Regions from separate parts of the Mesobacillus sp. genome, predicted to be linked through region 1. Evidence: a T-box and tRNA genes for the amino acid it is inferred to sense, from the RefSeq annotation. Region 1 holds a T-box; the other holds one or more tRNA genes.

Region 1 (3,390 bases):
CAAGAAATATAATATCATGTATTTTAAATCGAGTCAACACATCTTTTGAATTTTTTTCGGGCAAGTTTTATAAACCTGCCCGAATGCTATTATTTCCTGTATTGATTGGCTTATTCCGGTGCGATTACTTCGCGATTTCCCATATATGGACGCAATACTTCCGGGATGATGACACTGCCATCTTCCTGCTGGTAGTTTTCAAGGATTGCCGCAACTGTTCTGCCGATCGCAAGTCCAGAGCCATTCAATGTGTGAACATGCTCCGGCTTCGCCTTGGCTTCACGGCGGAAACGGATATTTGCACGGCGCGCCTGGAAGCTTTCAAAATTACTGCAAGAAGAGATTTCCCGGTACATGCCATAGCTTGGGATCCATACCTCGATGTCATACTTTTTCGCAGCTGTAAAGCCGAGGTCTGCAGAACACATGCTCAGGACACGGTAAGGAAGGCCAAGCAGCTGAAGGACTTTCTCAGCATGACCAGTAAGCTTCTCAAGCTCAGCATAAGAATCCTCTGGCTTGACGAATTTCACTAATTCCACCTTATTGAACTGGTGCTGACGGATAAGACCGCGCGTATCACGGCCGGCAGACCCAGCTTCAGAACGGAAGCAAGCACTGTACGCCGCATAGTTGATCGGCAGCTGGTCACCGCTCAGGATTTCATCACGGTGCATATTCGTTACTGGTACCTCCGCAGTCGGAATCAGGAAGTAATCTTCACTTTCGATGCGGAATGCATCCTCTTCGAATTTAGGGAGCTGGCCAGTGCCAGTCATGCTTGCTCGGTTAACCATATAAGGAGGCAGAACTTCCTTGTAGCCATGCTCATCAACATGGAGGTCAAGCATGAAGCTGATCAATGCTCGCTCAAGACGGGCGCCTAAGCCCTTGTAAAAGACGAAACGGCTGCCGGTTACTTTTCCAGCTCGTTCGAAATCAAGGATTTGCAGGTGCTCAGCAACATCCCAGTGAGGCTTAGGTTCAAATTCAAAATTGCGTAATTCGCCCCACTTGCGGACTTCTACATTATCATCTTCTGTTTCACCGATTGGAACACTCTCATGAGGGATATTCGGAATGCTGAGCATAAGAGCTTCTAACTCTTCTTCTACAACACGGAGCTGGTCATCCAATTCCTTGATTTTGTCGCCCACTTCACGCATTTCTGCGATTAGGTGATCAGCATCCTGCTTTTCACGCTTTAATGCAGCAACCTGCTGGGTCACTTCATTTCTGCGGCTCTTCAGCTGCTCAGTTTCAAGGATGAGCTCCCTGCGTTTTACATCCAAATCCTCAAATTTTCCAAAATCGCTTAAATCTTCACCGCGGTGCTGGAGCTTTTGTTTTACTTCTTCAAAATTAGCTCGTAGGTATTTTACATCTAACACTGGTGGTTCCTCCTTTTTCTTTTTAGATACGGTTGCTTCCTTGATAAAAAAACAAAAAACTCCCGTCCCCATGAAAGGGACGAGAGTTAACCCGCGTTGCCACCCTAGTTGAAAGCATAAATTGCTTTCCACTCATAAAATAACGGTTTTTACCGAAAGTATTTACTGGCCAAATGGCGTTCCATACTCTGCTCGAGGGCGGATTCATATGTTCCAGACACCGGTTTGCACCAACCACCGGCTCTCTTAAGAATGAAAACAGACTACTAATCCCTCTCATAGCTTTTTAGGTATCGAATTTTAATACATAATTTACTACAATTATGTTCGACTTGCAAGCGGTTTATGCAAAGTTTTTCGATTTGGACTCCTCAACCATTTTCACGAAATAATTCATCAGCCGATAGTCATCGGTCAATTCCGGATGGAAGGAGCAGCCTAAAAACTGGCCATCACGCGCAGCAACAATTCGATCGTTATGCTTTGCGAGCACCTCGACATTTTCACCGGCCTCGACGATATGGGGCGCGCGGATGAATACCGCATTGAAATCGTTCCCGACTCCGGCAATGGTGATATCCGCTTCAAAGCTTTCACGCTGGCGTCCGAAGGAATTTCTTTCGACCTTCACGTCCATGACACCAATATGCGGAGCATCATAGCCTTCCAATTCTTTGGCCAGCAGAATCAGCCCTGCACAAGTACCAAACATCGGTTTCCCATCTGCCGCAAACTTTTTCAGTTCTTCCATAAATCCATATTTATCAATCAATCTGCGAATGGCTGTGCTTTCTCCACCAGGAATGATCAGCCCATCCATTTCTTCCAGCTGTTCAGGTCTCTTGATGACCACTCCTTCAGCACCTGATGCTTCAATCGCCCAGATGTGCTCACGGACAGCTCCCTGTAAGCCAAGAACTCCTATTTTCACCATAACAGGCCCCTTACCAGCCGCGGTCCTGCATGCGGGCTTCTGGAGCTAGTGAGGAGATTTCCATGCCCTTCATCGGGATTCCCAGGCCTTTCGAGATGTTCGCAATCAACTCGTAATCCTGATAGTGAGTAGTAGCTTCAACAATCGCTCTCGCAAACTTGGCCGGATTCTCAGATTTAAAGATTCCGGAGCCAACAAATACTCCGTCTGCACCTAACTGCATCATAAGTGCAGCATCTGCTGGCGTCGCTACACCGCCTGCTGCAAAGTTAACAACCGGAAGGCGCCCTAGCTGCTTAATTTCTAGAAGAAGCTCATATGGAGCCCCTAGAAGCTTAGCTTCTGTCATAAGCTCATCCATGTCCATAGCGACAACCTTGCGGACCTGTGCGTTCACCTTGCGGATATGGCGTACTGCCTCCACAATGTTGCCTGTTCCCGGCTCGCCCTTTGTACGCAGCATGGAAGCTCCTTCGCCAATCCTGCGCGCAGCTTCGCCAAGGTCGCGGCAGCCGCACACGAACGGTACAGTATAATCTCTTTTATTCAAGTGGTATTCTTCATCAGCAGGAGTCAATACTTCACTCTCATCGATATAATCAACACCCATCGCTTCAAGAACCCGTGCTTCGACGATGTGACCAATCCTTGCTTTTGCCATAACGGGAATAGTGACAGCATTCATAACTTCTTCAACGATACGAGGATCAGCCATTCTTGCAACGCCGCCGGCCGCACGGATATCAGAAGGAACACGCTCTAATGCCATTACAGCAACAGCGCCAGCTTCTTCTGCAATCTTTGCCTGCTCAGCATTGACAACGTCCATGATGACGCCGCCCTTTTGCATTTCTGCCATCCCACGTTTAACACGATCAGTACCTGTCTTCATTCTTTTTCCCCCTTGTCCCTTGTAAAAGGATTATATGTAAGCAACTACACTAACTCAAAAGCAGACTTATTAAGTCGGATTTTAGTTACCCTAATGAAAATAAACAATAAAAAAGGCTTCCTGTCAAGACAGGAAGCCTTTATCTTTAGAATATAAAATTTTAAAACCAGCCT
Region 2 (3,390 bases), on a different contig from region 1:
CAGTAAAGAGCCGTTAGACCGTACGGGCATCCATCCGGAAAGCTATGGTGAAGTCAAACAGCTTCTGGATAAACTCGGTTTCAAAACAGGTGACCTGGGAAGCCAGGCTCTTAAGGAAGCTCTTGCAACGATAAATATTGAGCAGACAGCAGATGAACTAGGAATCGGGAAACTGACACTGAAGGATATTATTGATGCTTTGGTCAGACCTGAAAGAGATCCGCGTGATGAGCTTCCTGCCCCGCTTCTCAAGAAAGATGTTCTCAAGCTCGAAGACTTAAAAGCGGGGATGGAGCTTCAGGGAACCGTTAGAAATGTAGTAGATTTTGGCGCCTTTGTCGACATCGGCGTGAAGCAGGACGGTTTGGTCCATATCTCAAAGCTGAGCAACCGATTCGTAAAGCATCCACTTGATATTGTTTCAGTCGGTGATGTAGTCACTGTCTGGGTCGACAGTGTTGATCAGAAAAAAGGCCGCGTGGCACTAACAATGCTAAAACCCGAGCAAGCTTAATACTTTCCAATAAGAAAAGACTGCAGGCCAGTGCAGTCTTTTCTTGCATTTTCATAACCCCTGTTTATTCCTATAAAAAAACCAGCATTGATTTAAAAGTTTAATTTGATATCGATTTTTCTCATAGAAGGCTCGTTTCATTTGATTCTGGAACCAGACAGGCATAACAATACCTCCTTTGAATCTGCGTGAAAAGGTATCCTTAATATATGCTATAATAGGTTGTCATGTTTCTTTAAAAGGCAGGCGTTTAATAATGATGACAGACCAGGAGCTGCACAATCTTGTCGTAAAAATTTCAGCTGAACAATTTCATAAGCCCTTCAAGCATAGAGCGTTCTTTAATCCAAGACTGAGGACTACTGGTGGTCGCTACATGCTTAGAAGCCATACCATCGAGATCAACAAGAAGTATTATGAGCAGCTAGGTGAACATGAGCTGATCGGAATCATTAAGCATGAGCTATGTCATTACCACCTTCATCTGGAAGGAAAGGGCTACAAACATCGCGATAAGGATTTCCGCGATTTAATGATGGAAGTAGGGGCACCCCGATTTTGCTCCATGCTGCCTGAGGAAAAGAAAAAAAGAACTGAACAAAAATTCCTCGTTTATCAATGCAGCCAATGCAAATTGGTATACCATCGAAAAAGATCAATTAATACGGCTAAATATGTCTGCGGAAAATGCCGCGGCAAGCTGGTAAAAGTTAAAGAAATACTGATTAAATAAGGGTTAAGCAACAATTTTAAAAACGAGTAAAAAACTTTTAAAAACCCGCTTGACTTTTAATGGTCACCTGCCTATAATAGTAAGAGTCGACAAGACAACGACACGAAAAACTAAAGTTATTCCGCAGTAGCTCAGTGGTAGAGCACTCGGCTGTTAACCGAGCGGTCGTAGGTTCGAATCCTACCTGCGGAGCCATCTTATCTAATAAGGTATGGGGAAGTACTCAAGAGGCTGAAGAGGCGCCCCTGCTAAGGGTGTAGGTCGGGTAACCGGCGCGAGGGTTCAAATCCCTCCTTCTCCGCCAGAACACTCTATATTTGGCCCCTTGGTCAAGCGGTTAAGACACCGCCCTTTCACGGCGGTAACACGGGTTCGAATCCCGTAGGGGTCACCATAAAAACTGTAAAAACTAATATCTGGTCCCGTGGTGTAGCGGTTAACATGCCTGCCTGTCACGCAGGAGATCGCCGGTTCGATCCCGGTCGGGACCGCCATTTTATTGGGCTATAGCCAAGCGGTAAGGCATCGCACTTTGACTGCGACATGCGTTGGTTCGAATCCAGCTAGCCCAGCCATTTTTGAGCCATTAGCTCAGTCGGTAGAGCATCTGACTTTTAATCAGAGGGTCGAAGGTTCGAGTCCTTCATGGCTCACCAGGATTTTTTCGCAACAGCGAAAAAATCATCCTTAATCTCGCGATAGCGAAATTAACTATAATATGCGGGTGTGGCGGAATTGGCAGACGCACCAGACTTAGGATCTGGCGCCGCAAGGCGTGGGGGTTCGACTCCCTTCACCCGCACCATTATTTACCTGTTGATTATCACATTGAAATTGGTTAAGATATAATCCTGTCATGTTTTTGCGGTCGTGGCGGAATGGCAGACGCGCTAGGTTGAGGGCCTAGTGGGGGCAACCCCGTGGAGGTTCAAGTCCTCTCGGCCGCACCAAAAAAAGTTATTGACAAACTGATTGTGATCATGGTAATATGTAAAAGTTGCTTTTAAAACAAATACGCGCCCGTAGCTCAATTGGATAGAGCGTCTGACTACGGATCAGAAGGTTATGGGTTCGACTCCTTTCGGGCGCGCCATTATATTTCTCTTAATCTGAACGGGGAGTAGCTCAGCTTGGTAGAGCACTTGGTTTGGGACCAAGGGGTCGCAGGTTCGAATCCTGTCTTCCCGACCATTCAGCACTTAACTTCATATGCGGGTGTAGTTTACTGGTAAAACCTCAGCCTTCCAAGCTGATGTAGTGGGTTCGATTCCCATCACCCGCTCCAACCAAATTGTTCCTTGAAAACTAAACAAACAAGCGTCAACAAACAATAAATGATCATGGCTTCTATTATAGAAGAATCATGAGCCAACGTTTTAAATTATGAGCTAAACTCATACTCTTTTTTGGAGAGTTTGATCCTGGCTCAGGACGAACGCTGGCGGCGTGCTTAACACATGCAAGTCGAACGGGGAGTGCAGCAATGTACTTCTAGTGGCGAACGGGTGAGTAACGCGTAGACAACCTACCTTCTAGATGGGGACAACACCGCGAAAGTGGTGCTAATACCGAATGTTGTATTAAGGGCCCATGCCCTAAATACTAAAGATGGCCTCTATTTATAAGCTATCGCTAGAAGATGGGTCTGCGTCTGATTAGCTAGTTGGTGAGGTAACGGCTCACCAAGGCGATGATCAGTAGCCGGTCTGAGAGGATGAACGGCCACACTGGGACTGAGACACGGCCCAGACTCCTACGGGAGGCAGCAGTGGGGAATCTTCCGCAATGGACGAAAGTCTGACGGAGCAACGCCGCGTGAGTGAAGAAGGCCTTCGGGTTGTAAAGCTCTGTCTTCAGGGACGAATGTGAGATGGGTGAATAATCCATTTCAATGACGGTACCTGAGGAGGAAGCCACGGCTAACTACGTGCCAGCAGCCGCGGTAATACGTAGGTGGCGAGCGTTGTCCGGAATTATTGGGCGTAAAGAGCGCGTAGGCGGGAAGATAAGTCTACTTTAAAAGTGCGGGGCTCACCCCCGTGATGGGGTAGAAACTATCTTTCTTGAGTGCCGGAGAGGAAAGCGGAATTCCCAGTGTAGCGGTGAAATGCGTAGATATTGGGAGGAACACCAGTGGCGAAGG

The links. A T-box is a leader RNA that pairs with one kind of tRNA and senses whether it is charged. The one in region 1 lies ahead of serS (serine--tRNA ligase), so its partner is inferred to be a tRNA-Ser.
Region 2: it has a tRNA-Ser gene. The T-box ahead of serS (serine--tRNA ligase) is inferred to sense a tRNA for this amino acid. The anticodon was not compared.

What each region holds. Positions count from the first base shown of each region.
Region 1 covers NZ_JBYNSB010000021.1:4,662-8,051, reverse strand. Annotated here, with positions in the region: gene serS (serine--tRNA ligase) at 111-1,391, opposite strand; T-box leader at 1,464-1,680, opposite strand; gene pdxT (pyridoxal 5'-phosphate synthase glutaminase subunit PdxT) at 1,735-2,325, opposite strand; gene pdxS (pyridoxal 5'-phosphate synthase lyase subunit PdxS) at 2,336-3,217, opposite strand; gene AC3EBE_RS08065 (serine hydrolase) at 3,378-3,390, opposite strand, start outside.
Region 2 covers NZ_JBYNSB010000004.1:15-3,404, reverse strand. Annotated here, with positions in the region: gene AC3EBE_RS01530 (Tex family protein) at 1-514, shown strand, start outside; gene cmpA (cortex morphogenetic protein CmpA) at 566-679, opposite strand; gene AC3EBE_RS01520 (SprT family protein) at 774-1,247, shown strand; tRNA gene AC3EBE_RS01515 (tRNA-Asn) at 1,368-1,442, shown strand; tRNA gene AC3EBE_RS01510 (tRNA-Ser) at 1,461-1,551, shown strand; tRNA gene AC3EBE_RS01505 (tRNA-Glu) at 1,567-1,641, shown strand; tRNA gene AC3EBE_RS01500 (tRNA-Asp) at 1,666-1,741, shown strand; tRNA gene AC3EBE_RS01495 (tRNA-Gln) at 1,748-1,822, shown strand; tRNA gene AC3EBE_RS01490 (tRNA-Lys) at 1,828-1,903, shown strand; tRNA gene AC3EBE_RS01485 (tRNA-Leu) at 1,968-2,052, shown strand; tRNA gene AC3EBE_RS01480 (tRNA-Leu) at 2,112-2,197, shown strand; tRNA gene AC3EBE_RS01475 (tRNA-Arg) at 2,264-2,340, shown strand; tRNA gene AC3EBE_RS01470 (tRNA-Pro) at 2,362-2,438, shown strand; tRNA gene AC3EBE_RS01465 (tRNA-Gly) at 2,459-2,532, shown strand; partial or broken rRNA gene AC3EBE_RS01460 (16S ribosomal RNA) at 2,651-3,390, shown strand, end outside.